One region of the Arthrobacter sp. J156 genome, then DNA from elsewhere that is predicted to be linked to it. Evidence: riboswitches for the same ligand, from Rfam matches in the RefSeq annotation. Region 1 holds a riboswitch; each other region holds the start of a gene.
The links. Region 1 has a riboswitch for thiamine pyrophosphate ahead of AC0QR5_RS09650 (ECF transporter S component). Riboswitches for the same ligand answer to the same signal wherever they lie in the genome.
Positions count from the first base shown of each region.

Region 2: it holds a riboswitch for thiamine pyrophosphate, as region 1 does, so the genes downstream of both, thiC (phosphomethylpyrimidine synthase ThiC) here and AC0QR5_RS09650 (ECF transporter S component) in region 1, are expected to answer to the same signal.
Region 3: it holds a riboswitch for thiamine pyrophosphate, as region 1 does, so the genes downstream of both, thiM (hydroxyethylthiazole kinase) here and AC0QR5_RS09650 (ECF transporter S component) in region 1, are expected to answer to the same signal.

Region 1 covers NZ_CM149650.1:2,119,296-2,129,543, forward strand. The annotation lists gene AC0QR5_RS09645 (ATP-binding cassette domain-containing protein) at 1-1,900, opposite strand, end outside; gene AC0QR5_RS09650 (ECF transporter S component) at 1,904-2,515, opposite strand; TPP riboswitch at 2,566-2,695, opposite strand; gene AC0QR5_RS09655 (DUF4235 domain-containing protein) at 2,768-3,037, shown strand; gene mnhG (monovalent cation/H(+) antiporter subunit G) at 3,045-3,455, opposite strand; gene AC0QR5_RS09665 (MrpF/PhaF family protein) at 3,455-3,724, opposite strand; gene AC0QR5_RS09670 (Na+/H+ antiporter subunit E) at 3,721-4,218, opposite strand; gene AC0QR5_RS09675 (Na+/H+ antiporter subunit D) at 4,323-5,936, opposite strand; gene AC0QR5_RS09680 (Na(+)/H(+) antiporter subunit C) at 5,936-6,466, opposite strand; gene AC0QR5_RS09685 (Na+/H+ antiporter subunit A) at 6,463-9,450, opposite strand; gene AC0QR5_RS09690 (MFS transporter) at 9,604-10,248, shown strand, end outside.
Region 2 covers NZ_CM149650.1:3,383,648-3,393,895, reverse strand. The annotation lists gene AC0QR5_RS15770 (prolyl oligopeptidase family serine peptidase) at 1-351, shown strand, start outside; tRNA gene AC0QR5_RS15765 (tRNA-Ser) at 422-510, shown strand; gene AC0QR5_RS15760 (hypothetical protein) at 565-1,617, opposite strand; gene AC0QR5_RS15755 (RecQ family ATP-dependent DNA helicase) at 1,656-3,782, opposite strand; gene AC0QR5_RS15750 (phosphomannomutase/phosphoglucomutase) at 3,949-5,424, shown strand; gene AC0QR5_RS15745 (hypothetical protein) at 5,421-5,894, shown strand; gene AC0QR5_RS15740 (RrF2 family transcriptional regulator) at 5,922-6,356, shown strand; gene AC0QR5_RS15735 (globin domain-containing protein) at 6,456-7,637, shown strand; TPP riboswitch at 7,813-7,920, shown strand; gene thiC (phosphomethylpyrimidine synthase ThiC) at 7,918-9,720, shown strand; gene AC0QR5_RS15725 (alpha/beta fold hydrolase) at 9,793-10,248, opposite strand, start outside.
Region 3 covers NZ_CM149650.1:2,726,102-2,736,349, reverse strand. The annotation lists gene AC0QR5_RS12610 (peptide MFS transporter) at 1-27, shown strand, start outside; gene AC0QR5_RS12605 (DUF4190 domain-containing protein) at 166-633, opposite strand; gene pgm (phosphoglucomutase (alpha-D-glucose-1,6-bisphosphate-dependent)) at 689-2,401, shown strand; gene AC0QR5_RS12595 (NAD(P)H-dependent oxidoreductase) at 2,521-3,075, opposite strand; gene AC0QR5_RS12590 (aldehyde dehydrogenase family protein) at 3,228-4,715, opposite strand; gene AC0QR5_RS12585 (hypothetical protein) at 4,785-5,222, opposite strand; gene AC0QR5_RS12580 (Abi family protein) at 5,413-6,201, shown strand; gene AC0QR5_RS12575 (hypothetical protein) at 6,202-6,324, shown strand; TPP riboswitch at 6,332-6,427, shown strand; gene thiM (hydroxyethylthiazole kinase) at 6,419-7,240, shown strand; gene thiE (thiamine phosphate synthase) at 7,237-7,941, shown strand; gene AC0QR5_RS12560 (PfkB family carbohydrate kinase) at 7,938-9,527, shown strand; gene AC0QR5_RS12555 (uracil-xanthine permease family protein) at 9,590-10,248, shown strand, end outside.

The DNA.
Region 1 (10,248 bases):
CTTCGAGCGAGCCCTCGGTGATGTCGAACCACCCCAGCCCCAGCAGCACGGCGCCGGAGTCGTTGCCGACGAGCGCCGTCCCCCAGGCCGCGAACAGCCCGGCGATCAGCAGCGGCCACGCCCGCGCCAGGAAGGCCGCGATCCCGATCCCGCTCAAGGGCAGCATCAGCAGCGTCGCGGCGACGATGATTCCCGCGCTGACCATGTCAAGCGTCGCGATGAGTGGGATGGTCGCGAGCATCACCGCGCCGAGCTTGGCGAGCGGATTGGCCCGGCCCAGGAAGCTCACCCGGGCCGCTTCCGAGGGTTCGAGCAGCCCGGGTGCCCCGGCGTCGTCCCCGTCTTTCGCGGACCCCGTCGCGGCGTCGCGGCCGGTCCCGAGCTCCGCGACGTCGAGGACGCGGGCGCCGACGGCGTCGGCGAAGTCGGCGTCGTGCGTCACGGCGAGCACCGAAGTCCCCTCCGCGAGCTGCTCGCGCAGGAGCAGCGCCAGTTCCGCCCACGTGTTCGCGTCCTGGCCGAAGGTCGGCTCGTCGAGGACCAGCACGCCCGGGCCGGCGGCGAGCACGGTCGCGACGGAGAGGCGGCGCTTCTCTCCGCCGGAGAGGGTGAACGGATTCGCGTCCGCGAGGTGCTCGAGCCGTAGCCGCCGCAGCAGGGCGTCCACGCGTTCGGCGATCTGCTCCTCGCTGAAGAGCTCCTCCCGGCCGTCGGCGGTGCGCGCGTGGCGGGGCCCGTACTCGAGCTCCTCGCGCACGCTGGCCGTGACGAACTGGTGCTCCGGTTCCTGGAACACGGTGCCGATGCGTCCGATCAGGGCCGAGGCGCGCCACTGGTAGGGCCGCGCCCCGGCCGCCTCGCCGCGCAGCGCCGGGCTCGCCACGACGTGTCCGGCCCGCTCGGGCAGGAGCCCCGCCAGGGTCAGCGCGAGCGTCGACTTGCCGGAGCCGTTCGGCCCCGTCACGCAGACGGCGCGGCCAGCCTCGAGTCCTAGCTCCACCCCGGTCAGCGCGGCGGGCTGGGTTCGGCCGCGGGCGACGGCGAGGCCCTCGGCGCGCAACAGCCCGCCGCCGGGCGGCGCCGCTTCCCGCGCCGGGAGCCGCGGGACGTATCCGGGCACCCAGACGCCCGCCGCGACGAGCTCGTCCCGCACGGGGCCGGGGGCGAAGAGCTCGGCGGGCGTTCCCGCGTGGGCGACTCCGCCACCGGGGGCCAGGACCACGACGCGGTCCACGTGGGGGGCCCAGGCCTCGAGCCGGTGCTCGACGATCACGGCCGTCGCCCCGGAGGCGTCGAGGGCCCGGACGACGGCGTCGCGCACCTCGAGCACGCCGGCCGGGTCCAGGTTGGCGGTGGGCTCGTCCAGCAGCACGAGCCCGGGGCGCATCGCGAGGATCCCGGCGAGGGCCAGGCGCTGCTTCTGGCCGCCGGACAGCCGGGCGGTCGGGTGCGTGAGGGGGACGTCGAGTCCGACGGCGGCCAGCGCCGCGCGCACGCGCGGCGCGATCTGCTCCGCGGGGACGGCGAGGTTCTCGGCACCGAAGGCGACGTCGTCGCCGACGCGGGCCTGCACGACCTGGGTCTCGGGGTCCTGCTGCATGAGCCCGGCCCGCCCGCGCACCGTGTGCGCGGGGGCGCCGTCGACGAGCAGCTCACCCTCGGCCTCGGTGTCCTCGTCCTGGTGCAGGACGCCGGCCAGGGCGTGCAGGAGCGTCGACTTGCCGGCGCCCGAGGGGCCGGCCAGCAGGATCCGCTCCCCCGGGCGGATGTCCAGGTCCAGCCCGGCCACCGCGGGCGCGTGGCGTCCCGCATGACGCCACCCCCACCCGGCCGCACGGACCGCCGCCGGGTGCGGCCCCGGCGTCGTGCTCCCCGCCTCGCGGGCGGCCTGGGACGTCACCGCCTAGCCGTTCACCGGCTCCTGCGCGGCCTTGCGCGAGGCCAGCGCGGACAGCGCCCCCGTCCGGGACAGGGCCCGGGTCGCGAGCCAGGACAGCAGGCCCGCGATGACGACGCCGGAGATCGTCATAAAACCGACGTAGGCGAGCTTCATGACCACCGTGTACTCCGGGAACCAGTTGAAGACGAACGCGTCGTTCACGCCTCCGAAGAGGCCGGCCGCGGCGCCCGCGAGCAGGGCCACCTGCAGCCCCCAGCGGCGGTACAGGAACGCCGCGACGACGAGCTCCGCCCCCAGGCCCTGGACGAGGCCGGAGACGAGCACGGTCCAGCCGTACTGAGAACCGAGGAAGGCCGAGACGACCGCGGCGACGGTCTCGCAGAACAGGGCCGCCCCGGGCTTGCGGATCACCAGCGCGCCGAGCACGGCCGGGAAGAGCCACATTCCCGCGAGCAGCGCCGAGGAGGGCGGGAAGGCCAGGAACAGGAAGTCCAGCGCGTGGTGGAAGGTGTTCCAGGCGAAGAAGACGACGCCGGAGGCGACGGCGATGATGGCGGCGACGACGATGTCGACGACGCGCCATCCGGTGCGTGCGGGAGACTGCACGGTGCTCATAGAGGTGTCCTCCTTGGGATCAAGGAGGGGAGGGCGTGCCGCCGCGCGGCATCCCTGAGAACTCGACTCCCTTCGCCGGTACTAGCCGGATCAGGTTCGAGGGTCTGCGCGGCGCGCACTCTCAGCGTTCTGACGGGTTCCGGCCACCGGCCGGAGCCCAACGCTCCCCTGTCGTTGGTGTTTCAGTGGCCCCAGTCTAGCCCCGCGCTATGCTGGGCGGGTAATCACCCCCTCGAGACGGAGACCGCGCACGTGAACGTACTGCTGAAGATCGTCGGCTCGCTGATTTCCCTCGGCGCCGGATTCGCCGGGGCCAAGCTCCTCGACACCGCCTGGACGCGGATCACCGGCGAGGAGCCGCCGAAGCCGGGCGACGCCGAGGCCCAGGCCGAGGCCTCGCTGCGCCAGGCCCTCGGCTTCGCCGTGGCCTCCGCCGTCGTGGCCGCGGTGATCCAGGTGATGGCCAACCGCGGCACGCAGCGCATGTTGCGCCGCTTCCAGGAAACCGCCGACGAGGTCTAGCCCGGGCTCAGCGCTCGGTGTCCGCCACGTGGTCTGCCGCGCCCGCCGGCAGCGAGCCGTTGGCGGCCCGGGCGACGACCTCGTCCAGGTCGTCCACGATGAGCGTCTCGCGCTTGAGGTGCTTGGTGCGGTAGCCCGCCCGCCCCACCATGTGGGCGCTCACGGGCGCCGTCAACAGCTGGAAGAGCCACGCGAGCAGGAGCACGGGCAGCACCGCCGGCGAATCGGCCTGCAGGCCGACGGCGGTCAGGAGCAGCAGGAGCCCCAGCACCTGCGGCTTGGTGCCGGCGTGCATGCGGGAGAGCAGGTCGGGGAAGCGCAGCATGCCCAGGCCGGCGGCGAAGGACATGAGCGATCCCACGACGAGGCACAGGGCCGTGGCGGCGTCGCGGACGGTCTGCAGCGTCTCGGCGTCCATCAGGAGTTCCTCCGGTCCGTCACGTAGCGGGAGACCGTCACCGAGCCGATGAAGCCGACGACGCAGGCCACGGCGATGAACGGCACGTGGTTCAAGTGGTGGTTGAGCGCCATGTCGATGCACAGCGCGGCCATGATGATCGCGAGCAGCACGTCGAGGGCGATCACGCGCTCGAGGATCGACGGACCGCGCGCGATGCGCACGATCGCCATCATGGCGGCGGCGGCCAGCAGGAGGGCGGACACCCAGGCGGCGGTGGTCAGGATCATGCGGGGGCCTCCTCTCGGCGCAGGGCCTCGAGGGCCTCGGGCGTGCCCATCACCTTGATCAGCCGCGCCTCCGTGTCCAGGACGCCTGCGCGGAAGCGCTCGGCCTCCTCGGGGGTGTCGACGTCGATGACGTGCAGGTACAGGGTCCCGGACGTCCGGTCCACCTCCACGACGAACGAGCCGGGGATGAGCGTGAGGACGTGGCCGAGGGTGGTCATCATCAGGTCCTCGCGGCAGCGCAGTGTGATGCCGACGACGGCGCTGCGCACCTTCTGCCCGCGGAAGAGCGCGAGGCCGAAGACCTGGAAGCTCGCCGCGACGACGTCCTTGAGGAAGTGCAGGGCGAACAGGAACGCCTGCCAGACGTTGAAGCGGCCGCTGAGCTCCACGGGCGGCAGCCGGAACACGGAGACGACGCCGAGCGAGAGCAGGAAGCCGAAGACGAGGTTGCCGGCGGAGAAGTCCTGCCACAGCGCCCCCCAGACGAGCATCATCCAGACAAGCAGGGGCAGCTCGACGAGGAAGCGGGCGCGCTTGCGCCGGCGGTTCGCGGCGGATCCGCGGCTCGGGGTCCCGAGGCCGGACGGGCGGGTGCGGCTCATGGCGTGCCCTCCTGGGGTCCCAGCACGGCCTCGATGTAGGGCGTGCGCTCCATCATCTGCCGGGCGGCCTGGTCGCTGAGCTGGAAGAGCGGTCCGGCGAAGACGGTCAGGGCGAGTCCGAGCGCCACGAGCGCGGCGGTCGAGCCGACCATGGTCCGGGGCAGGAGCTGGGTGTCGCCGCGGTCGCTGTAGCGGCTCGTCGGGAAGTTCGCGACGTGGCTGTAGGTCGTCACGCGGCCCCCGTCCTTGGCGCCGACGAGCAGCAGCGGGTCGGGGTTCTCCGCATCCTCGGCCTTGCGCCAGAACGCACGGTTCCAGACGCGGGCGACGGCGAGCAGGGTCAGGAGCGAAGTGGCCACGGCACCGGCGAGGAGGACCCACGCGAGCGGGGTGCCGAGCTCGACGCCGCCCTGCATGAGGCCGAGCTTGCCGAGGAAGCCGGAGAACGGCGGGATGCTGGCCAAGTTCATCGCCGGGATGAAGAACAGCACGGCGAGGACCGGGGAGAGCTTGGCGAGCGAGCCGAGGCGGTCCACGTTCGAGGTCCCGGCGCGGCGTTCGATCAGGCCCGTGACGAGGAAGAGCGAGGTCTGCACGATGATGTGGTGCGCGACGTAGTAGACGGTCGCCCCGAGCGCGGCGAGGTTGCCGAGCGCGAGCCCGAACACCATGTAGCCGATATGGCTCGTGAGCGTGAAGGAGAGCATGCGCTTGATGTCCGCCTGCGCGATCGCGCCGAGGATGCCCACGAGCATGGTCATGAGGGCGACGACCATCAGGAGCGAATTGATCCGGTCCCCGGGGAACAGGAGGGTCTCGGTGCGCACGAGGGCGTAGACGCCGACCTTGGTCAGCAGGCCCGCGAACACGGCGGTGACGGGCGCGGGCGCCGTCGGGTAGGAGTCCGGGAGCCAGAAGGACAGCGGGAAGATCGCGGCCTTGATGCCGAACGCGACGAGCAGCATGAGGTGCAGGACCATCTGCGTTCCCTCGTCCAGCTGCCCCAGCTTGACCCCGAGGTCGGCCATGTTCACGGTGCCCGTGGCGCCGTAGATCATGCCGATCGAGATCAGGAACAGCATCGAGGAGACCACGGAGACGACGACGTAGGTCACGCCCGCGCGGATGCGCGCCGTCGTGCCGCCGAGGGTCAGCAGGACGTAGGAGGCCGTCAGCAGGATCTCGAAGCCCACGTAGAGGTTGAACAGGTCGCCCGCGAGGAAGGCGTTGGAGACACCCGCGACGAGGATCAGGAACGTCGGGTGGAAGACGGAGATCGGCCCGTCGTCGTCCCCGTCGGCCATGCCCTGCGCGGTCGCGTAGAGGAGCACCGCGAGGCTCACCGCCGTGGAGACCACGAGCATCAGCGCGGAGAACTCGTCGACGACCATGGAGATGCCAAACGGTGGAGCCCAGCCGCCGATCAGGACGGCCTGCGCACCGTTGGTCCAGGCCCCGGCCAGGAGCCAGCACTCCAAGAGCAGGGTGAGGGTCAGGGTCGAGATGGTGACGGCCCGCTGGCTGCGCTTGTGCCGGCGCAGGACGAAGGCCACGGCGGCGCCGAGGATCGGCAGCGCGACGGCGAGCGGGGCGAGCGAGACGGCGCTGATCATCGGGCCTCCCTGTTCCGTGACTCGTCGGATGTGCCGGCGCTTTCCTCGGCGCTGGCCTGGCGGCGCTCGGCGGCGACGGCGGCCTTGGCCCGGGCCGCGGCGTCGTCGTCCTCCGAGGTGAACTCAGTCGTGTCGGCCTCGATCTCCGAGTCCTCCTCGAAGTCGAAGTGGGACTGCTCGGCAACGCGGCGGTCCTCGACGTCGTCGACGACCTCGTCGCGCCGGGCGATGACCCACGAACGGTAGATCATGGCCAACAGGAACGCCGTGACGGCGAAGGTGATGACGATCGCCGTCAGGATGAGCGCCTGCGGCAGCGGGTCGGAGTAGGCGCCGGGCTCGATCGCGGAATCGTACAGCGGCGCCATGCCCGGCAGACCGCCGGCCGTGAGCAGCAGCAGGTTCACGCCGTTGCTGATCAGGACCAGGCCCAGGAGCACGCGCGTGAGGCTGCGTTCGAGGAGCAGGTAGACGCCGCAGGCGAACAGGACGCCCATGACGAGGAGCATGACGACGTTGACGCTCATCGGGCGACCCCCTCCGTACTGCCCTCGGGCGCCTCGTGGACGACCACGGGGCTGCGGCCCTCGGACCGCTCGTCGATCTCGGCGCCGAGGCTGCGCAGGACGTCGACGACGAGGCCGACGACGACGAGGTAGACGCCGATGTCGAAGAAGGTCGAGGTGACGAACTTGTGCTCGCCGAAGAGCGGGAGCGCGAACTCGAGGGCTGCGGACTGGAAGATCTGGCCTCCGAAGAAGAGCGGGAAGACGGCGGACAGAGAGGCGGTCGCGAGGCCGAGGCCGAGGAGGGTGCCCGGGCTGATGGGCGTCGATTCGGCGAGCTCGAAGCGGCCGCCGGCCAGGTACCGGATCGTGAGCGCCAGGCCGGCGAGGAGGCCGCCGGCGAACCCGCCGCCGGGGGTGTTGTGCCCGGTGATCAGCAGGTAGATGGAGAACAGGATCATGGAGTGGAACAGGAGCCGGGTGATGACCTCGAAGATGATCGAGCGGCGCTCGGGCGCGAGCGTCCGGCCCGCGACGAGCCAGGCGTCCTTCGCGGACTCCGCGAAGTGCCGGGCGATCGCGAGGGCGGCCGTGGCCCGCGTCGAGTGGTGCAGGTGTTCCGAGCCGCGGTCCACGCTGCCCGGCGCGACGTCCTCCGTGCGCCGGCGGTCGTCCCCGCGCCCGCGGACGTAGATGAGGCTCGCGACGCCGGTCGCGGCCGCGGCGAGCACGGTGATCTCCCCGAAGGTGTCCCACGCGCGGATGTCCACGAGGATGACGTTGACGATGTTCTCGCCGGCACCGCCGACGTAGGCGAGCTCGGGCAGCATGAGCGAGATCGGGTCGGCGGTCCGGGACGCCATGGCGGTCGCCGCGATGCCGACCATGACGACGCCGAACGCGATGCCGATCGCCGCGCGCAGTACCTTGTGGCCCGCGGGATTCGTGGTCCACAGCGGGGCGGGCAGGGTCCGCAGGGCCAGGACCATGGCGACGAGGACGATCGTCTCCACGAGCAGCTGCGTCAGGGCGAGGTCGGGGGCGCCCTGGAGGGCGAACATGATGGCCATGCCGTAGCCCGTGACGCCGACCATCAGCACGGCCAGGAAGCGCTTGTTCGCCTTGATCGCCGCGATCGACCCGACCACCATGACGAGCCCGATCACGAGCTGCGCCGGGGTGTCGAACCAGACGATGTGCTGCGGCGTTGGCACGTCGAACGCGATCCCGGCGACGGCCGGGGCCAGCAGCCCCACGATGAGGATGACGATGAGGTAGAACGCGAGCGAGCCGCGCTGCGTGCGCCCCGTGACCCACACCGCGATCTCGTCCGTCGCGCCCAGGATGTGCTTGTAGCTCTTCTCGGCGTCGATCAGGGGGTAGAGCTTGTCCTGCGCCCGGGCCACGGCGGCGCGGCCCGCGAAGAGCAGAACGCCAACGGCGACGACGACGGCGGAGAGCCCCAGCGCGGGCGTGAAGCCGTGCCACAGGGCCAAGTGGACGGGGTGCCCGGCCGGCTCGAACAGTCCGGCGTAGGGGGCGATCGCGTCCTCGATCAGCGCGGGCGTGAAGGCGGTGGCGATCGTGACGAGCGACAGGAGCAGTGGCGAGGCCATGAAGAGCCACGGGACGGCCTTGAACGTCGTGGGGGCCACACCGGGCTTGGAGGCGAAGCCCCCCCAGACGAAGCGCGCCGTGTAGGCGAAGGTCAGGATGGAGCCGGCCACGACGCCCACGAGCAGCCACGTGCCGCCGGGATCGCCGTTCGCGGCGCCGTCGAGGAGCGTCTCGAACACCGACTCCTTGGCCACGAAGCCGAAGAAGGGCGGCAGCCCGGCCATCGAGGCGGCGCTGACGAGGGTCACGACGAACAGCTTGGGCGCCGTCCGCCAGAGCCCGGAGAGCTCGCGCAGGTCGCGGGTTCCGGCCTTGTGGTCGATGATGCCGACCACGAGGAACAGGGCGGCCTTGAAGAAGCCGTGGGCGAGCATCATCGAGAGACCGGCGACGGCAGCGTTGGCGGTGCCGATGCCGACGACGAGCATGAGGAAGCCCAGCTGGGAGACGGTTCCGTAGGCCAACACGAGCTTGATGTCGTGCTGGCGCAGCGCCCGCCAGCCGCCGACGAGCATGGTCGCGAGGCCGAGGACGAGGAGCGTGCCGTGCCAGTACGCGGTCTCGGAGAAGCCCGGCGCAAGGCGCGCCACGAGGTAGACGCCGGCCTTGACCATGGCCGCTGCGTGCAGGTAGGCGGAGACCGGCGTCGGCGCGGCCATGGCGCCGGGGAGCCAGAAGTGGAAGGGAACGAGCGCGGACTTCGACACGGCGCCGACGAGGATCAGCAGGATCGCGACGTCGACGACGGTTCCCTGCGCGGTGAGCGCCGCGGCGTCGGCCATGATCTCGGAGAGGCGGTAGCTCCCGGCCGTCTCGCCGAGCAGGATGAGGCCCAGGAGCATCACGAGCCCGCCGAAGGTCGTGACGATGAGGGCCTGCAGGGCCGAGCGCCGGGCGAAGATGCGGGTCCGCGCGAAGCCGACGAGCAGGTAGGACAGGACCGTGGTCAGCTCCCAGAAGATGAAGAGCATGATCAGGTCGTCCGAGATGACGAGGCCGAACATGGCGCCGGCGAACGCGAGCAGTTGCGCCCCGAACGGGCCGATGTTGGCGTCCTCGTTCTTGAAGTAGCGCGCGCAGTAGAACAACACGAGCGCCCCGACGCCGAGCACCAGGAGGCTCAGCACGGCGGCGAGCGCGTCCATCCGGAACGCCAGCTCGAGGTGCAGGGACTCGACCCAGGGCACGAGGATCGACGGCGGGGCGTTCGGCTCGCCGATCCGCGCGGCCTGCTCGGCCCCCGTGAAGGAGGCGAAGTTGGCGAGCAGCCAGACGAAGCCGGCCGCGGGCACGGCGCCGAGGACGTAGAACGTACCGCGGCCCAGCCGGCGGAAGATCAGTGGCGCAACGAAGGACACCGCGAAGAGGGCGATGAGGACTTCGAGCACGATGATCTCCTGGAAGGCGGTCTGCCGTGACGCGCGGGCACATCGAAGCAGGTGGTCAAGGGCTGCTCTCAACCTTAACAGTTTCCACGGACTGCTCCGTGCCACGGGCCCCTGTTTGCCGTAGCTTTACGCCGAGAGCGTTACCATGCACTCATGGCTCCCACACCACGGATGTTGAACCGCCAGGTCATCGCATGGGCATCGTGGGATTGGGGGTCGGCGGCGATCAACGCCGTCATGACGACGTTCGTCTTCACCGTCTACCTCACGAGCAGCGCCTTCGGCAGCAGCGCGGACACGTCCGCGGCCCTGAGCCTGGCCCTCACGGTGGCCGGCCTCGCGATCGCGCTCCTGGCCCCCGTGACGGGCCAGCGCTCCGACGCCGGTGGGCGGCGGCGCTTCTGGCTCGGCGTGAACTCGGTCCTCGTCGCCCTCGCGACGGCCGCGTGCTTCTTCGTCGCCCCCGATCCCGGCTTTCTGGTCCTCGGCGTCGTCCTCATCGCCGTGGCGAGCGTCTTCGCCGAGTTCGCGACCGTCAACTACAACGCGATGCTGCCGCAGATCTCGACGCCGGCCACGCTGGGCAAGGTCTCCGGCTTCGGCTGGGGCATGGGCTACCTCGGCGGGATCATGGCCCTGGCGATCGTCCTGTTCGGCTTCGTCCAGCCCGTCGTGGACTGGCCCGGGGCGAGCACCGAGAACGCGCTGAACCTGCGCCTCGTCGCCGTCTTCTCCGCCGTCTGGTTCTTCGCCTTCGCCCTGCCCGTCCTCTTCGCCGTCCCGGAGCTCCCGCGCCGG
Region 2 (10,248 bases), 1.3 Mb from region 1:
CGCTACACGCGGCTGTCGGCGGGGCATTCCTGGATCGCCGAATACGGGGATCCCGACGTCCCCGGTGACTGGGAGTTCCTGCGCACCTTCTCGCCCCTACACCGTCTGGACGATCCACTGCCGGACGGCGCCCGGTATCCGGCGTCCCTGATCTGGACCGCGACGAGCGATGACCGCGTGGGGCCGGTGCAGGCGCGGAAGATGGCCGCGAAGATGCAGGATCTCGGCGCGGATGACGCCTGGTACCACGAATCCCTCGACGGCGGACATGCCGGAGCGAGCGACAACCGCCAGACGGCCGAGATGCTCGCACTCAGCTACGGATTCCTCTGGAGGATGCTCGACCGCTAGCGCCGGGGCGGCCTTTTTGTGTGGCGCGCCCGCTTTCGGTAGGCTTGAGTGGCTGGTTCTCACCAGCGCTGGACACGTGCCAGAGCGGCCGAATGGACTTCACTGCTAATGAAGGGTCGGGGTTAAACTCGACCGGGGGTTCAAATCCCCCCGTGTCCGCTGAAAACCCCCTCGTCAGAGGGGGTTTTCACGTTTCTCGAGCGCCGTGGAGCGTCAGCCGTTGAAGGCGTCGAGCAGCTGCAGGACGACCGCGACCGGCAGGCCGGTGTTGCGGTGGACGATCTCGGCCGCGTCATTCATCCGTCCGGCGCTGACGTGCTCCAGGAAGAGCTCCCGGTCGGCTGGCGGCAGGTCGGCGGCGCTGAAGCGCACCGGCCCGGACGGGCCGTCGCCCTCGAAGCTGAAGTCCGAGACGTGGCGGCCGGCCGCGGAGGCCGGGCCGTCGACGGGTGCCGACTCGAGGAGCCTCTGGATCGCGGCGGCATCGAGGCCCGAGTGCGCCGCGAACAGCGCCGCGGCCCCGGCGAAGTCGTGGTCGCGCAGCAGCGACTGGAACTGGTCGCCCTCGGCCGGGGGCAGCTCGTTGGAGCTGAACTCGTGGGACTCACCATTGCGTTCGGCGGTGATCTTGAAGACCGACGTGGTCCGGCCGGCGCCGCTGCCGAACTTCTCCGACCATTCCTCCGGGACCACGAAGTCGCCGTCGAAGTCGCCCGTGCTGCGCCGCACGTTGCGCGCCGGGGCGGGTACGGTCTCGTCGACGTCGGAGGGTGCGCCCGTCTCGCCGGACGTCCCGCCCTCCCTGTTTTCGGCGGAATCCTCCTCGGTTCCCCCGCTGGTCCCCGGGCCGTCGGCGGGAGGCTCGACGGCCCGGGCGGCGTCTCCGGAGCCGGCGGCGTCGGACGCGGGGTCGAGCCGATCCGCCGTGCCCGCGGTGTCGGCGCCGCGAGGTCCGGCCCCGCCGCCCGCCTGACCGTGCACCTGGGGGTGCGCCTCAAGGCTGCGGACGGCGACGATGCACTGCTTGACGCCCTGGCCGGTGGCCTCGCGGTAGCCGCGGACGGCCCCCATGAAGTCCCCCCGGGCGATCGCCTGGTACACGGCTCGGTGCTGGTCGGCGTTCAGCCGGGACGCCGCATCCCGCGCGGCGTCCGGACCGATGGAACCGGCGACCTCGGCGGAGTTCTTCTTGCGCAGCGAGCTGATCCACCACCAGGCTCCACCCACGAGGAGCAGCGGCACCAAAACCCACAGCGTAGTCTCCATGCCGTCCAGTCTAGGCCGCGCGGACGAACCGGGCGGGCTCAGCCGGCCAGGCCCAGGACGAACGGCAGGACGCCCGGGGCGCCCGCCCGGCGCAGCGTCCGGGCCGCCTCGGTGAGCGTCCACCGGCTGTCGGCGAGGTCGTCGACGAGGAGCACGGGGCCGGATGCCCCCGCGAGCCGTTCCGCCAGCGCCGGCGGGACGGCGAACTGGTCCCAGACCGAGGCCAGCCGGAAGGCCGAGTTGCCGCCCGCCTCGCCCCGCGGTCCTTCGTCGGCGTACGCCAGCTCCCCGGCGTAGGGCAGCCGGCCGATCCCGGCCAGGCCCTCGGCCACGGACCGCACGAGCAGCGGGCGCGTCCTCGACGGCATGGAGACCACGGCGACGGGCCGCTCGCTCCATCCCCACCCGGCCAGGACGCCGACGCACGCCCGGACGAGGGCCTCGTCCGCGGGAGCGTCCTCCGCCCCGGGCGCGAACAGCGTCCGCAGCCGGCCGCCCCATCCGAGGTCGGTGAGGCGGGCCAGCGCGCGGCCGGCCGCCATCTGCTCCCCGGCCGGGATCTTGCCCTTGAGCGGCACGCCGAGGCGGTCCATGCCCCCGGGCCACATCGCCCGCGGCTCGAGCTCGGTCCCGACGCGGCCGAGGGCCGCCTGGGCGCTGTCCTTGGCGTCTTCCGCGAGGGAGTCCCCGAACCAGGTGCCGGCGCAGTTGTCGCACCGGCCGCAGGGGGCGGCCGTCGGGTCGTCGAGGGCCCGGGCGAGGAACTCCATGCGGCAGGACGTCGTGTTCTCGTAGTCGAGCATGGCGTTCTGCTCCGCGACGCGGGCCGCTGCGACGCGGGCGTACCGCTCGGCGTCGTAGTGCCACGGGGCCCCCGTCCGGATCCAGCCGCCTTGGACCCGTTCCACGGCGCCGTCGACGGCGAGCACCTTCAGAAGCAGTTCGAGCGGCGTGCGGCGGATGTTCACGCGGGCCTCGAGCGCGGGGACGGAGACCGCGCCCTGCGCCGAGCCGAGCTCCTCGAGCACGGCGTGCGCGCGCTGCTCGTCCGGCATCGACGACGTGGCGAAGTACCGCCAGATCTCGCGGTCCTCCGGCCCCGGGAGGAGCAGGACGTCGGCGTTGTCCGTCCCGCGGCCGGCACGGCCGACCTGCTGGTAGTAGGCCACGGGCGAGCTCGGAGCGCCGACGTGGACCACGAACCCGAGATCCGGCTTGTCGAAGCCCATGCCCAGGGCGCTCGTCGCCACGAGCGCCTTGACCTCGTTGTCCTTGAGCGCCTGTTCGGACGCCGCGCGCTCCTCGGTGTCGGAGCGGCCCGTGTAGGCGCGGACCTCGTGCCCGGCCTCGCGCAACAGGCGCGTGATGTCCTCGGCCGCGGACACGGTGAGCGTGTAGATGATGCCGCTGCCCGGCAGCTCGGACAGGTGGCTCAAGAGCCAGGCGAGCTGTGCCCGCGGGCTCGGCAGCCGCAGCACGCCCAGACGCAGGGAGCGCCGCGCGAGCGGGCCGCGCAGGGTGAAGACGTCGGCCCCGCCGACGGCGAGCTGCTCCTCGATGTCGTGGACGACGCGCTCGTTGGCCGTGGCCGTGGTCGCGAGGACCGGCACGGCGTCGTCGAGGGTGCCGATGAGGTCCTTGATCCTCCGGTAGTCCGGCCGGAAGTCGTGTCCCCAGTCCGAGATGCAGTGGGCCTCGTCGATGACCAGCAGGCCCATGCGGCGCACCAGCTCCGGCAGCTGGCGCTCGCGGAAGGCCGGGTTGTTGAGGCGTTCCGGCGAGACGAGCAGGACGTCGACCTCGTCGGCGTCGAGCCGGGCCAGGACGTCGCCCCACTCGAGCGCGTTGGCGGAGTTGATGGCCTCGGCGCGGACTCCCGCCCGCCCGGCGGCGGCCACCTGGTCCCGCATGAGCGCGAGCAGGGGGCTGACGATGAGGGTCGGCCCCGCCCCCCGGGCCCGCAGCAGCAGGCTCGCCACGAAGTAGACGGCGGACTTGCCCCAGCCGGTGCGCTGCACGACGAGCGCCCGCCGTCCCCCGTCGACGAGGGCCTCGATCGCCTCGAACTGCCCGTCGTGGAAGTCGGCGTCCTCCCGCCCCACGAGGCGGCGCAGCACCGCCGTCGCGCTCTCCCGAAGTCCCGTACCCGTCGTCGTCTCAACCATGCGCCCCAGTATTCCAGCCGCTGCCGACGCTTCGGCCCGCCGGCCCGGGGCTGTGGAGCGGGACGGGGTCCCGGGGCGTTGTGGAGGAGCGGTGCCGGTCGGACTCAGCCGGCATCTCACGGGCCGCGGGGCCGAAGCGTCACCGGCAGCGGCTAAGCTCGAACCCGTGCAGAGCGAGATTGATCTTTCCGAGTCCTTCAAGGCCTACGACGTGCGCGGGATCGTGGGCGAGACCATCACCGAGGAGAGCGTGGAGGCCGTCGGCGCGGCCTTCGTGGACGTCCTGGGCCTGGCCGGTTCCACGGTGCTGGTCGGCGGGGACATGCGTCCGTCGTCTCCGGCGTTCTCCCGCGCCTTCGCGCGCGGGGCGGCCTACCGGGGCGCCGACGTGCGGATGCTCGGGCTGATCTCCACCGACGAGCTCTACTTCGCGTGCGGGATCCTGGACGCGGCGGGCGTGGTGTTCACCGCGAGCCACAACCCGGCCGAGTACAACGGGATGAAGATGGCCCTGGCCGGCGCGGTCCCGGTCTCCTCCGATACCGGCCTGTACCGGATCCGGGATGTCGCCCAGTCCTACCTGGCCGAGGGCCTGCCGGTCTCCGGGGACGCCCCGCAGGGCCGGGTCGGGGACGTCGACGTGCTCGCGGACTACGCCGCGTACCTGCGCTCGCTCGTGGACCTGTCCGGCATCCGGCCGCTGAAGGTCGTCGTCGACGCCGGCAACGGGATGGCGGGCATGACGACGCCGGCCGTGCTCGGGGACGCCCTGCTGCCGGGTCTTCCGCTGGAGATCGTGCCCCTGTACTTCGAGCTGGACGGCACCTTCCCGAACCATCCGGCCAACCCGCTGGAGCCGGAGAACCTGCGGGACCTGCAGGCCGCGGTCGTGGAGCACGGGGCGGACATCGGCCTGGCGTTCGACGGCGACGCGGACCGCTGCTTCGTGATCGACGAGCTCGGCGCCCCGGTCTCGCCCTCGGCGGTGACCGCGCTCGTGGCCCGCCGCGAAATCGCCCGCGCGAAGGCCGCGGGCGAGGAGGCCCCGGTGGTCATCCACAACCTGATCACCTCCCGGGCGGTGCCCGAGCTCGTGGAGCACGACGGCGGACGCCCCGTGGTCACGCGGGTGGGACACTCGTTCATCAAGGCCGTGATGGCGGCCGAGGGCGCCGTGTTCGGCGGCGAGCACTCGGCCCACTACTACTTCCGCGACTTCTTCAATGCCGACACCGGCATGCTCGCGGCGATGCACGTCCTGGCGGCCCTGGGCGGGCAGGAGCGCCCGCTCTCGGCGCTGGCCGAGGAGTACGAGCCCTACTTCGCCTCCGGCGAGCTGAACTCGCGGATCGAAGACAAGGACGCGGCCGTGGCCCGCGTGCTCGGGGCCTTCGCCGCCGGCCACGACGGCAACGGCGGCCGCGGAACGATCGCCCTCGACGCGGAGGGCCTCAAGGGCGCCGGCACCGTCGTCGAACGCCTCGACGGAACCACGATCGCCGCGGCGGACGGCTCCTTCTGGTTCAACCTCCGCCCCTCCAACACCGAGCCCTTCCTGCGCTACAACGGCGAGGCGAGGGACCCCCAGACCATGGAACGCGTCCGCGACGCCGTCCTCGAGATCGTCAGGAGCACCGCATGAGCGAGAACCGCATCACCGAGCTGGGCCCCGAGGCCCACCTGCAGCTGAACCGCGTCCTGGGCACGGCCCTCGGCGTCGCCCGCGAGCAGCTCGAGGCCAACGGGGTCTTCCTGCCGTTCGCGGTCGCCCTGGAAGCGGCCCAGGACGGAGCCGAGGGCGAGCTGCGCCTCCTCGCCGTGCAGCCGCCGGCGGACGACGACGATCCGGAAGTGGACATCGACGCCGAGGCGATGATGGGCGACCTCGTCGAACTCCTGGGGCAGCAGCGCGAGGGCTTCACCGCGATCGCCCTCGTCTCCGACGTCACGCTGCTCGAGGAGGACCGCGACGCCGTGCACGCCAACGCGGAGCACAGCGAGGGCGGGGCGGTCGCCGTCGTCCAGGCCTACACGCCGCCCGCCGCGGAGGGTGGCGAGTGGGCCTTTGCCGAGCCCGCGGCGGAAGCCGGCGAGCTGCTCATCTGGGGCTGACCCCGCCCGGGCTGGGACACTGAGGGAGTGAAGCTCAACGCCTTCGGCGACGTCTGCCTGCGCATCCTGATGCTGCTCGGCTCCCGGGAGGGAGAGCAGCTCACGAGCCGCGCCGTCGCCGAGGCGATCGGCATCCCCTACAACCACGTCAGCAAGGCCGTCCTCGAGCTCGGCCGGCGCGGCGCGCTCGAGGTGGCGCGCGGGCGCACGGGCGGGGCGCGGATCACCCCGGCGGGCCTGGGGCTCAGCGTCGGCTCCCTCCTGCGCAGCCTCGACGAGCAGCCCGACGTCGTGGACTGCACCTCCGGCGACCACGCGTGCCCGCTGATCGCGGGCTGCCGCCTCCGCGGGGCGCTCAACCGGGCGCGCGAGGCCTTCTACGCGGAGCTCGATCCCCTCACCATCGCGGACCTCACCCGGGATCCGCGCCTCGTCCGGCTTCCGCTGCCCACCTTCCCCTGACGCGACCGCCCGACTTGCGAGTAACTTCTACGAGGCGTAGAAATGAATCATAAAACTTGCATACTCAATGCAAGTAATCACTTTCAGCGAGGAGACGCCATGCTGTCCGAGAAGTCCCGTCCCGTCATCGAGGCCACGCTGCCGGTCATCGCCGAGCGCATCGGAGCGATCACCCGGAAGTTCTACGCGGGCCTGTTCGCCGCCCACCCGGAACTTCTCGACGGGCTCTTCAGCCGCGCCAACCAGAAGAACGGGACCCAGCAGAAGGCCCTCGCCGGCTCGATCGCGGCCTTCGCGACGCATCTCCTGCAGCACCCGGACACCCTGCCCGAGGCCGTCCTGTCGCGGATCGCCCACAAGCACGCCTCGCTCGGGATCGTCGAGGAGCAGTACCCGATCGTCTACGAGCACCTCTTCGCCGCGATCGCCGATGACCTCGGGGATGCCGTCACCTCCGAGGTCGCCGAAGCCTGGACCGAGGTCTACTGGCTCATGGCCGACGCGCTCATCAAGCTCGAGAAGGGCCTCTACGCCCGGCAGGCGAACGACAAGGCGTGGACCCCGTGGCGCCTCGTGGCGCGGGAGGCCGCCGGCGGGGGATCGGCCACGTTCCGCTTCGCCCCGGCCGACGACACCCCGGTGACGGAGGCCCTCCCGGGCCAGTACGTCTCGATCCGCGTGGCTCTGCCCGACGGCGTGCGGCAGTGCCGCCAGTACACGCTCTCCGGCAACGTCGCCTCGAGGACCGAGCGCGTCGTCACGGCCAAGCTCGACGAGGGCGGCGAGGTCTCCCCGTTCCTGCACCGCGGGCTGGGGATCGGCGACGTCGTGGAGCTCTCGAATCCCTACGGCGACCTCACGATCGACGCCGGCGGCGCGCCGATCGTCCTGGCCACGGCAGGCATCGGCTGCACACCCAGCGCCTCCGCCCTCGAGGCCCTCGCGGCCGGGGCCTCCGAGCGCCGGGTCCTGGTCCTCCACGCCGAACAGCGCGCCGACAGCTGGTCGCTCCAGGCGCAGATGCGCTCCGCCGTCGAGGCCCTGCCGAACGCGGAGCTGAGGCTGTGGCTCGAGGACACAACGGGCGCCCCCGGCGAGTGGGAGGCAGCGGAGGGCCTCATGGACCTCTCCGGACTCGAGCTTCCGGCGGACGCGACGCTGTATCTGTGCGGGCCGCTGCCGTTTATGCGCGCCGTCCGATCCCAGGCGATCGACGCGGGCATCCCGGCCACGAGCATCCACTACGAGGTCTTCGGCCCCGACCTCTGGCTCGCCGCCTGAGCCGGGCCCCGGCGTCGTTCCGTCCACGGCGGCGCGGCGACGGGGCGCGCCGGAGCCGGGGCACGACGCCGATGCCCCCTCGGGCGCGGAGCACGCCGGAGCCGGGAATCGATGTCGGTGCCGCCTTGGGGGCGGCACCGACTTGGTGCCCGGGGCCACTTCGCGCTAGGCTCGGGCCCGTCCACACGGGTGCCCCGGCAGGGGCTGAGATCGGGCTGACGCCGCCTGCGACCGTCGAACCTGTCCGGGTCATGCCGGCGTAGGAAGTGAGGGCTCCTCCGTGAGCGATTCAAGAGAAAACCCGTCCATCCACCGTGCCTCCGAGCAGCATCCGGCGCACTCCCCGGCGTTCCTCGAGGACCCCGGCCGGGGCCTGCGCGTCCCGGTCACGGCGATCGAGCTCGACGACTCCCCCGACGGGACGCCGAACCCGCCCCTTCACGTCTACCGCACCGCGGGCCCGGGCGGCGACCCGCTCGAAGGGCTTCCCCCGTTCCGCGCCGCGTGGATCGCCGGCCGCGGCGACACAGAGGAGTACACGGGGCGCGGCCGCGAGCTGCTCGACGACGGCCGGGCGGCCGTGCGCCGTGGCGCGGCCTCCGCCGAGTGGAGGGGCGTCCGCCCGGTCCCGCGGCGCTCGATCGAGGGCCGGCGGGTCACGCAGATGCACTACGCCCGCGCCGGGCTCGTCACCGAGGAGATGCGCTACGCGGCCCTGCGCGAGGGCTGCGACCCGGAACTCGTGCGCAGCGAGCTCGCGGCGGGCCGGGCGATCCTGCCGGCGAACGTCAACCACCCGGAGTCGGAGCCGATGGTGATCGGCAAGGCGTTCCTCGTGAAGATCAACGCGAACATCGGCAACTCTGCCGTGACGAGCTCGATCGCGGAGGAGGTGGACAAGCTGCAGTGGGCCACGCGCTGGGGCGCGGACACGGTCATGGACCTCTCCACGGGTGACGACATCCACACCACGCGCGAGTGGATCCTGCGCAATTCGCCGGTCCCGATCGGCACGGTGCCCATCTACCAGGCGCTCGAGAAGGTCGGCGGAGACGCGGCCAAGCTGGACTGGGACGTCTTCCGGGACACCGTGATCGAGCAGTGCGAGCAGGGCGTGGACTACATGACCATCCACGCCGGCGTGCTGCTGCGCTACGTCCCGTTGACGGCCGAGCGGGTCACGGGGATCGTCTCCCGCGGCGGCTCGATCATGGCCGGCTGGTGTCTGGCCCACCACCGCGAGAACTTCCTCTACGAGCGCTTCGACGAGCTGTGCGAGATCTTCGCCCGGTACGACGTCGCGTTCTCGCTCGGCGACGGCCTGCGGCCCGGCTCGATCGCGGACGCGAACGACGCCGCCCAGTTCGCCGAGCTGGACACCCTCGCCGAGCTGACGAAGCGGGCGTGGGAGTTCGACGTCCAGGTCATGGTGGAGGGGCCCGGGCACGTGCCGCTGCACCTCGTGCGGGAGAACGTGGAGCGGCAGCAGGAGCTGTGCGACGGCGCCCCGTTCTACACCCTCGGCCCGCTCGTCACGGATGTCGCGCCGGGCTACGACCACATCACGAGCGCCATCGGGGCCACGGAGATCGCCCGCTACGGCACGGCGATGCTCTGCTACGTCACGCCGAAGGAGCATCTGGGCCTGCCCAACAAGGACGACGTCAAAACGGGAGTGATCACCTACAAGATCGCCGCGCACGCTGCCGACCTGGCCAAGGGCCACCCGGGCGCCCGGGAGCGCGACGACGCCCTGTCCAAGGCGCGCTTCGAGTTCCGTTGGAAGGACCAGTTCGCCTTGTCACTGGATCCGGCGACGGCGGAGGCGTTCCACGACGAGACGCTGCCGGCCGAACCGGCCAAGACGGCGCATTTCTGCTCGATGTGCGGGCCGAAGTTCTGCTCGATGCGGATCTCCCAGGACATCCGCCGGCAGTTCGGCGGCGCTGCCGAGCAGGAGGAGCTCGCCGGGGCCATCCAGGCCGGCATGGACGCCAAGAGCCGCGAGTTCGCCGCGTCGGGATCGAGCGTGTACCTGCAGCCGACGATCCCCGTCGGCCCGGGAGCCGCCGGCCGCGGCTGACCCGGCGGGCCGGCCCCGTGAAGCCGGGCCCCGGCGTCGTCCTGAATCCGGACGACGCCGGGGCCCCGGGGGCTACGGTTCGCGCAGCCGGGGGTGCGCCTCGCCGCGCTCGATCCACGCGCGGACCATGGCGTTGAAGAAGAGCGGGTCCTCGATGCTCCACTGGTGGTGCATGCCGGGGGCGAGGCGGAAGACGGCGTCCGGCTTGGCCTGGGCGATCTCGGCGAAGCCCTTGCGCACCACCGACGGTTCCTTGGCGCCGGCGACGACGAGCAGCCGGCCCGCGAAGTCCGCGAGCCCCCCGGGCACGCCGCCGGCGTAGACCTCCTCCATCATGGCCTTCATGTTCTCGGGGCGCAGCGTTAGCCCGTGGTCCGAATACAGGCGGCGCGAGTCGGCCGGGATCCCGAACGCGCCGGCCTGCATCTTCCAGAACCATTCGGCGTCCCAGAAGCGCAGCTGGGCCGCCGCGGCGACCCGGACACCGGGACCGACGGGGCGGACCGCCGCCCCGCTGAAGACCGCGCT
Region 3 (10,248 bases), 610 kb from region 1:
AAGCGGCTCATGTCCGGGGTCAAGTAGCCCGGCCGGTCCCGGACCGGCGGTACGACGGCGGACGGCGCCCTTCCGCGCAGAGGGGCGCCGTCCGCCGTCGTTTCAGCGGGCCCATACCGTCGGGGGCCGCGCCCCCGGATGCGCGGCCGGGGGCGGCCCTGCGGGCTACGGCACGTAGCTGGCGAAGAGGGCGGCCGCCAAGAAGCCGAAGAGGAGCCCGAGGCCGAGCACGAGGTAGCCCATGACCAGGCCGGCGATCGCCATGCCGCGCCCGGAGGGCTCCCTGCGCAGCGCGATGTGGCCCGTGACGATCGCCGCGATCTGCGGAGCGAAGAGCGTCCCGAAGGAGATCAGCCCGACGATCCCGCAGACGAGCGAGATGATGCTGAGGGTCTTCGGCTCGGCGGGCGCGTAGCCGAAGGCCGGTTGCGGTGCCGCAGAGGGCGGGGCCTGGTCGGCGTAGGGGTTGCGCGGTGCCTGCCCGCCCGGCCCCGGGTACTGTCCGCCGGACGCCCACCCCGGCGCCGGCGGCACCGCCCGGCCGTCCTGCCCGGGCTGCTGCTGCCCGCCCACGGGGGTCGACCACGAGGGGTGCTGGGGGTCGTTGAACGGCCGGTCCTGGTCGTTGGCCATCGGTGGCGGGTCCTTCGGGGTCGGTGGCTTCTCCTCCCCATTCTAGGCCGGAGAAATGTTCAGGCACCGTCCACTTTTGGCTACGGCTTTCTGCCAAGCTGTAGCCATGGCCGAGAACCGCGCGGGCACGCGAGCCCTTCCCCAGGACCTGATCGACGTCGACGCCGTGAGGGGCGCGTACTTCGACGTGAAACCCGACCCTTCCGATCCGGACCAACGCGTGGCGTTCGGGACGTCCGGGCACCGCGGCAAGTCGGTGAACGGCTCCTTCAACGAGGACCACATCGCCGCGATCACGCAGGCGATCGTCGAGTACCGGGCGGGGCAGGGCATCACGGGCCCGCTCTTCCTCGGCAAGGACACCCATGCCCTCTCCGATCCGGCCCAGGACACCGCCCTGGAGGTCCTGGCCGCGAACGGCGTGCGGGTCCTCGTCGACGCGCGCACCGGCTGGACGCCGACCCCCGCGCTGTCCCACGCGATCCTCGTCCACAACCGCGCCCTGTCCGGGACGGGCAACGCCGGCCGGGCGGACGGGATCGTCGTGACCCCGAGCCACAACCCGCCGAGCGACGGCGGCTTCAAGTACAACCCGCCGCACGGCGGGCCCGCGGACTCCGACGCGACCGGGTGGATCGCCGGGCGCGCCAACGAGCTGCTCGAGGCGGGGCTGCAGGGCGTGCGGCGCATCCCGCTGGTCCAGGCCCGCCTGTCCGGCACGATCGGCAGCTACGACTACCTCGCCGCGTACGTCGACGACCTGCCGTCGGTGGTGAACCTGGACGCGATCCGCTCGGCGGGCGTGCGCATCGGCGCGGACCCCATGGGCGGGGCCTCGGTGGACTACTGGGGGGCGATCGGCGAACGCCATGGCCTGGATCTGACGGTGGTGAACCCGGAGGTCGATCCGCGCTGGGCGTTCATGACGCTGGACTGGGACGGGAAGATCCGCATGGACTGCTCCTCCCCCGCCGCCATGGCCGGCCTGATCTCCGCGGTACGGGACGGCGGGGCGGCGTACGACATCGCGACGGGGAACGACGCCGACGCGGACCGGCACGGGATCGTCACCCCCGACGCGGGGCTGATGAACCCGAACCACTTCCTGGCGGTGGCGATCGACTACCTCTACCGGAACCGGCCGCTGTGGCCGTCCGGCGCCGGGGTGGGCAAGACCCTGGTCTCCTCCTCGATGATCGACCGCGTCGCCGCGTCGCTCGGACGCGAGCTCGTGGAGGTCCCGGTGGGCTTCAAGTGGTTCGTGCCAGGGCTGCTGGACGGCAGCGGCGTCTTCGGCGGCGAGGAGTCCGCGGGGGCCAGCTTCGTGCGCTTCGACGGCACCCCGTGGACCACGGACAAGGACGGGATCCTGCTGGCGCTGCTGGCCAGCGAGATCCAGGTCGTCACCGGCCGGTCCCCGAGCGCCCGCTACGAAGAGCTGACCACGCAGTTCGGCTCGCCCGCGTACGCGCGGATCGACGCCGCGGCGAACCGGGCGCAGAAGGCGGCCCTGGGCAGGCTGTCCGCCGCGGACGTGCCGGCGACCGAGCTCGCGGGCGAATCGATCACGGCCAAGCTCACCGAGGCGCCGGGCAACGGCGCGGCGATCGGGGGCCTGAAGGTCACGACCGAGAGCGCCTGGTTCGCAGCCCGCCCGTCCGGGACGGAGGACGTCTACAAGATCTACGCCGAGTCCTTCAAGGGCGCCGAGCACCTGGCGCTGGTCCAGGCGGAGGCCAAGGCGCTCGTCGACTCCGTCATCGGCTGAGCGGCGCCGGACCGGCAGGGCCTGACCGTACGACGCCGGAGCCGGGCTTCCGCTGCCTGCGGAAGCCGGGCTCCGGCGTCGTACTGGGTCTGGAACCGGGCGGGGCGCCCGGGGCGGCCCTAGTTGCTCTCGGCGGCGGCGCGCAGGCCCTCGAGGACCTGGGCGACCTGACCGGCGACCTCGGAATCGTCCTTCGGGTGCAGCTCGGCGAAGCGGACCACGGAGTTCGGGATGGAGAGCTTGACGTCCTCGAGCACCTTGGCGCCGGCGATGCCGACGGCCTTGCGGGCCTCGTCCTGGGCCCACACGCCGCCGAACTGGCCGAACGCGGTGCCGATCACGGCCGCCGGCTTGTCCTTCACGGCGCCGGCGCCGAAGGGGCGGGACAGCCAGTCGATGGCGTTCTTCAGCACGGCCGGCATGGTGCCGTTGTATTCCGGGGAGACCAGGAGCAGGGCGTCGGCCCCGGCCGCGGCGGCGCGCAGCTCGGCGACGCCTTCCGGAAGCGCGCCCTCGACGTCGACGTCCTCGTTGTAGAAGGGGAGCTTCTCCAGGCCGGAGTACACGTTGACGTCGACGCCCTCGGGGGCGTGCTCGGCCGTGGCCTCGGCGAGCTTGACGTTGGTGGAGCCGTTGCGGAGGGACCCGACGAGGGTGAGGACGGTGGTTGCCATGGTGGTCTCCTGGGGAGTCGGTGGACCAGTCCGCAGACTGGTTGATTTTTCAAGGGATTCAACCGCGCGGCCCTCCGCACTGTTCCCGGACCGGGGGTGACCCTTGCCACATGGACGGTGGCTCCGCCCGGTGGGAAATGCCGGCCCCGACGCTACAGGAGGTCCCGGAGGAGCTTTGACTTGGCCCAGCCATGCGGCGGGTAGACGGCCTTGAGCGTGTCCACCATGGCCGTCTTGGAGAGCACGGGGCGCTGCTGGCTGAACGTTTCGAAGCCGTAGCGGCCGCGGTAGTTGCCCATCCCCGAGGCGCCCGCGCCGCCGAACGGCAACCCCAGGACGCCGGCGTGCAGGTTGCAGACGTTGAGCCCGATCGCCCCCGCCCGCACCTGGTCCTCGAAGGCCGTCTGCAGGCGCGGCTTCTCGCTGAACAGGTAGGCCGCCAGCGGCGTGGGGCGGGAATTGACGAACCGCACCGCCGCGTCGAAGGAGTCCACGCGGAGGATCGGCAGGATCGGGCCGAAGATCTCCTCCTGCATCACGGGCGCGTCCGCGGGGACCCCGGTCAGGAGGGTGGGCTCGATGTAGCGTTCGATCGGGTCCACGGTGCCGCCGGTCACGGTGGTTCCGGGGTCGGCGTGGGCGTCGTCGAGGAAGCGGTTGAGGCGGCGGAACGCGGCGTCGTTGACGATCCGCCCGTAGTCGGAGCTCTTGGCCGGGTTGCGCCCGTAGAAGGACGTCACGGCCTTCGCCAGCTGCTTCTCGAGGGCGTCCGCGGCGGGGCCGACGGCGAGGACGTAGTCCGGCGCGATGCAGGTCTGGCCGGCGTTCATGAACTTGCCGAAGGCGATCCGTCGCGCGATCGCGGGCACGTTGCCGTCGACGACGACGGCGGGGCTCTTGCCGCCGAGCTCGAGCGTCACGGGGGTGAGGTGCTCGGCGGCGGCCCGGGCGACGATCTTCCCGACGCGTTCCCCGCCGGTGTAGAAGATGTGGTCCCACGGCTCGGCGAGCAGGGCCTGGCTGGCCTCGGCACCGCCCTCGACGACGGCGACGGCCCGCGGGTCCAGGAACAACGGGATGAGGCGGGCCATCAGCGCGGACGTTGCGGGGGCCTGCTCGGAGGGCTTGAGGACCACGCAGTTGCCGGCGGCGAGCGCGGCGACCATTGGGCAGAGCAGCAGCTGCAGCGGGTAGTTCCACGGTCCCAGGATCAGCACGAGGCCCTTGGGCTGGGGCTCCACCTTGGCGGTGGCGGGCTGCATGGACAGCGGGGCGCGGACGTGGCGGGCCGCCATCCACTCGGTGAGGTAGAGCTGGGCGTGGTCGATCTCGCTGCGCAGCAGGTCCAGCTCGGTCAGCTTCGCCTCGATCGCGGGCTTGCCGAGGTCCTCGGCGAGCGCGGCGAGGATGTCCTCCTCGTGCGCCTCGAGCATCCGCTCGAGGCTGCGCAGCTGCGCGGCGCGGTGGCGGCGCGTGTGCATCAGGCGGGAGTGGCTGGAGTCGCGCAGCCGGGCGACGGTCTCGGCGACGCCGGGGACGTGCGGGGCGCCCGCCTCGGCGCCCCGTCCGGCGTCGTCCTGCTCCTGGTCCGGCGCGACGTCGGCCGGAGGGCGCGGCTTGCCGCGAGAGAAAAGTCCCATGCCCCGACCTTAGCGCCTCGGGTTACCCCGCGGTACGGCCGCCGGCCGCATGACGGGCGGCATGCCGGGCTACGGCTGGCTGCCCCAGAAGACGTCGCCGCCCGTGCAGTCGCGGGGCCGTTCGCCGTCCAGGGGCATGATGCCGCCGCCGAGGGAGATGAGGTCGCCGAGGCCGAGCTGCTTCTTCCCGGGGACCTGCACCACGCCGGCCTCCAGGGTGGTCCCGTGCGGGAACACCACCAGCACGGGGCCCGAGCCGTCGCGGGGGGCGACGACGGCACACCCGCCCTCGTCGACCGCGAGGTTGCCCTGCAGGAGCGCGTCCATGTGCGCGTCCGGCTCCTCGGCCAGGGCCAGGAGCTTCATCCCGGAGTCCTCCAGCAGCACCGTGCCACTGGGCGCGGCCGCGGCGCCTCCGCCACCGTCCCCCGAACAGCCGGCCAACGCCAGCCCCAACAACGCCGCCCCGGCGATCATGCGCCGGCGGTCCCCCCACGATGCCTTCATGCCCCCATCCCAGCATCCCGGCGCCGGGGCGGCAAGAGCGGCTGGATTCCGCCGACGATCGAGTTCGCTCTCGGCCAGATGCCCGCCATTCACTCCGATCGTTCCAGGGGGAGTGCGTGGTATGGTTTCCTCATCATGATCAGCCCGCTCGCCTCACGGCTCGGGCTGATTTTCTTTAACCGGAGGACCATTGGCTGAGTACACCAAGCAGTGGCTTTCGGTCGAGGACCAGGTCGCAAAACTTGCCTCTCGCGGTGTCGGGATCCCTGAGGGCAGCAGCGGTGCGCAACTGCCGCGCCAGGTCGGATACTACCGGCTGACCGGCTACCTCTATCCGTTCCGCGCTTCGGAGACGTATGTGGACGATGACGGCCGTGCACGGGTGAGGGTCCTGAACCACTACCGGCCCGGCACATCCATCGGGGACGCCGCGGCGCTCATCGACTTCGAACGGCGGCTGCGGATGCTGATCCTGGAGGGGATCGAGAGGATTGAGGTCTCGCTCCGCATGCAGATCGGGTACGTGCTGGGCCGCCGCTCCGCCTTCGCCCATCTCGAGCCCGGCACGTTCGTCGCGGCCTTCACGGACCCCCAGATGGACCCGGAAACCGGAGCATCGCTGCCGAGCCGGCACGAGCAATGGACCACCCGGATCGCGAGCCTGAACTACGTGAGAAACGTAGCGGCCCACCACGCGCGGATCTTCAACCGCAAGCTGGTCACCGCTCCGAAGCGGCCCGGCAAAGGGCAAGTTCCCCTCCTGGACCACCTCAGGGATGAGGAGTCCTCCAAGCAGGTCTTTGGCCTGTACAACGTCCTGGCCGTGATGGCCTACCTGCTCCGTACGATCGATCCGAACAGCGCCTGGGCCGGCCGCGTCGTCGAACTCATTGGCTCGTTCCCTCGAGTCGGATACGTGACCCCTCGATCCATCGGAGTGCCCGATGACTGGACGAGTCTGGGCCTCTGGCAGCCCTAGATGATCGAGTCCGAATGGCTCCGGCACGCCCGGCAGCACTTGCCGGACCTGTTCCCGAACCTGCTGCACCAGGACCGCCACCTGCTCGGGCCCGGGCTGGCTCCCCCGCTGCCCGCCGGGTAGGCTCGCCAGCAGTGACTCGGGGTGTCCGCCGCGCGGACTGAGAACACACCCGTACACACCTGATCTAGTTCGTACTAGCGGAGGGATGTCGCTCATGGACCACCGTGCGCCCACGCATCTTCAGCAAGACGCCGGCGCGCCCGGCACCGTCCTGGAGCGCCTGCGCTCCGCCACCCCCCTGGTGCAGTGCCTGACCAACGCCGTGGTCACCAACTTCACCGCCAACGTCCTGCTCGCCGCCGGCGCCGCGCCCGCCATGGTCGACGTGCCCGGCGAGGCCGGCGACTTCGCGCGGATCGCCTCCGCCGTCCTGGTGAACCTCGGCACCCCGCACCGGGAGCAGCGCGAGGCCATGATGGAGGCCGCCCGCGCCGCCCACGAGTACGGCACGCCGTGGGTCCTGGACCCCGTCGCCGTCGGCCCCCTCGCCCTGCGCACCGACTTCGCCCACTTGCTCCTGGAGCTGAACCCCGCGGTGATCCGCGGCAACGCCTCGGAGATCATGGCCCTGGCCGGCAGCGGGGCCGGCGGTCGCGGCGTCGACTCCACGGACGCCGTCGAAGCCGCCCTGCCCGCCGCCCGCGCGCTCAGCGAACGCACGGGCGCCGTCGTCGCCGTCTCCGGCCCCGTCGACCTGGTCACGGGACCGGGCGGGACGCTGCACGTCCACGGCGGCAGCGAGCTGCTCACCCGCGTCACCGGGGGCGGCTGCGCCCTCGGCGCGCTCGTCGCCGCCTGCGTCGCCTCCCACGGCGACCCGCTCCAGGCCACCGCGGCAGCGCACGCCTGGTACTCGGCCGCGGCGGAGGACGCCGCGGCGACGGCGGGCGGCCCGGGGACGTTCGCCCCCGCCTTCCTCGACGCGCTGGCGGGAACGACGCCGGAGCGGCTCGCCTCCGCGGGAGCCGTGCGATGAGCGCCGCGCAGAACGCCGTGTTCCACCACGGCTCCTTCCGCCTGGGCACCTACCTCGTCGCCGACTCGGCCAGCACGGCCGGGCGCCCGCTGCCGGAGGTCGTCGCCGCGGCCGTCGCCGGCGGCGTGGACATGGTCCAGCTGCGCTGCAAGGACGTCCCCGCCCGGGACTTCTTGGCCCTGGTCCTCGCCACGGCCCGGCACACCGCCGGGCGAGCGGCCCTGATCGTCAACGACCGGGTGGACGTCTTCCTCGCCGCGCGGGACGCCGGAGCCGTCGTCGACGGCATGCACATCGGCCAATCGGACCTGCCCGCCGACGCCGTGCGCCGCCTGATCGGGCCCGCCGCGATCCTGGGCCTCAGCGCGTCGCGGACCGCCCAGTTCGAGGCCGTCGCCGCCCTGCCGGAGGGGACCGTGAGCTACCTGGGCACGGGGGCCGTCCGCCCCACGCCCACCAAGAAGGACCACCCGGAACCGCTCGGCTTCGAGGGCCTGGCCGCGCTCACGGCCCGGGCCCCGCTGCCGTGCGTCGCGATCGGCGGGCTGGCCCACGGCGACGCCGCGGCCGTCCACGCCGCCGGGGCCGCCGGGATGGCGATCGTCCGGGCGGTGTGCGCCGCCGGGGATCCGGAGGCCGCGGCCCGTTCCCTGGCCGCCGAGTGGGCGGCCGTCACCCACCCCGGGGAGGCAAGCGCATGAGCGTCCCCAACATCCTCTCCGTCGCCGGCTCCGACCCGTCCGGCGGCGCCGGCATCCAGGCCGACCTGAAGTCGATCGCCGCGTGCGGCGGCTACGGCATGGCCGCCGTCACCGCGCTCACCGCGCAGAACACGCGCGGCGTCACCGGCGTCCACGTCCCGCCCGCCGCGTTCCTCGCCGAGCAGCTCGCCTCGGTCTCCTCCGACGTCCGGATCGACGCCGTGAAGATCGGCATGCTCGCCTCCGCGGAGCTCATCGACACCGTCGCCGCCTGGCTGCGCGCCCTGCGCGGGGGCGCCCCCGGGGACGACGCCGGAGCCCCCGTCGCCAGGGACGGCACCGAAGCCGCGGGTCCGGGCGGGCGGCGGGGCACCGGCGTCGTCCTGGATCCGGTGATGGTCGCCACGAGCGGCGACCGGCTGCTCGACGCCGACGCGGAGGCGGCGCTGCACGCCCTGCTGCCGCTCGCCGACGTCGTCACCCCCAACGTGCCCGAGCTCGCCGTCCTCACGGGCAGCGCCCCCGCCCCCACGTGGGACGAGGTCCTGGACCAGGCGCAACGGCTCGCCGCGCGGCACGGCGTCCTGGTGCTCGCCAAGGGCGGTCACCTCGCCGCGGACGGGCGCTGCCGCGACGCGCTCGTGGGCGCCGACGGGGTCCTGCTGGAGCTCGACGGCGTGCGCGTCGACACCGCCAACACGCACGGCACCGGGTGCTCGCTCTCCTCCGCCCTCGCCACGCTCTTCGCCCGCACCGGGTCCTGGACCGACGCCCTGCGGCTGGCCAAGCCGTGGCTCGAGGGGGCCCTGCGCGGGGCGGACCGGCTCGACGTCGGCGGCGGGCACGGGCCCGTGGACCACCTCGGCGCCCTCTGGGCCGGGCAGCGGCCCCCGTCCACGGACGCGCTCCTGTCCACGTGGTGGGACGGGATCGCCGGCCTGCGCGCGGGCATCGACCGGCTCGCGTTCATCCGCGGGCTCAAGGACGGGACGCTGGACCGCACCGACTTCGAGCACTACCTGGCCCAGGACGCCCTGTACCTGCGCACCTACGCGCAGGTCCTCTCCCGGGCCTCCGAACTCGCCCCGAACCCCCGGGAGCAGCGCTTCTGGGCCGCGGGAGCGCACGCGTGCCTCGAGGAGGAGCTGGTCCTGCACCGCACGCGGCTCGGCGGCGCGGAGCTGCCCGCGCCCACCGCGACGACGGCCGCCTACCTGAACCACCTCACCGCCTCCGGGCGCGGCTACCCCGAGCTCGTCGCCGCGATCCTGCCCTGCTACTGGCTCTACCAGGACGTGGGCTCGCGCCTCGCGGGGGCCGCGCACCCGGACCACCCCTACGGAGACTGGCTCGCGACCTATTCCTCCCCGGAGTTCGACGCGGCCACGCGGGACGCGATCGCGATCGTCGAGCTCACTGCTGCCCGGGCCCGCCCGGACGAGCTCGCCGCGATGCGGTACGCGTTCGACGAATCCTCGCGGCACGAGCTGCTCTTCTTCGCCCAGACGACGGCGGACGGGGACCCCGGCGGGGCCGGGGCCGCCTTCGCCGACACGTCACGGGCGGTGCGGGCCGGCGCCGAGTAGGATGCCGTGGGGGCGCGGCCGCACGGCGCCGCGCCCTGCCCGCACCGAACCGGAAGAGCCCCATGAGCAGCACGACGCCCGGCCAGCCCGCCCCCACCCCCCGCACCGACGCGCCGCCGCGGCACCCGCTCGGCCTCGGCTGGACGCTCCACGGCGACGGGCGCACCATCCGCCCCGGCACGGTCGTGGCGCCCGACGAGCGGCTCGGCTGGTTCCAGACCGCCGGAATCGGCGTGCAGCACGTCATGGCGATGTTCGGCGCCACCGTGCTCGTGCCGACCATCACCGGGTTCCCGGTCACCACGACCCTGCTGTTCTCCGGCATCGGCACCCTGCTCTTCCTGGTGGTCACCGCCGGGCGCGTGCCGAGCTACCTCGGCTCCTCCTTCGCGTTCATCGCCCCCGTCACGGCCTCCATGAGCGCGCACGGCATGGCCGGGGCGCTCGGCGGGATCGTGGTGGCCGGCGCGGCGCTGTTCCTCGTGGGCCTCGTGGTCCAAAGGGCCGGCACGGGGTGGATCCACGCCTTCATGCCCCCCGTCGTCATGGGCACGATCGTGGCGCTCATCGGCCTGAACCTGGCCTCCACGACCTTCCCCGCGATGAAGGAGTTCACGCTCACCACGTTCACGACCGTCGCGGCGATCGTCGTCTCCGCCGTGCTCTTCCGCGGCCTGCTGGGGCGCCTGTCCATCCTGCTCGGCATCGTCGTCGGCTACCT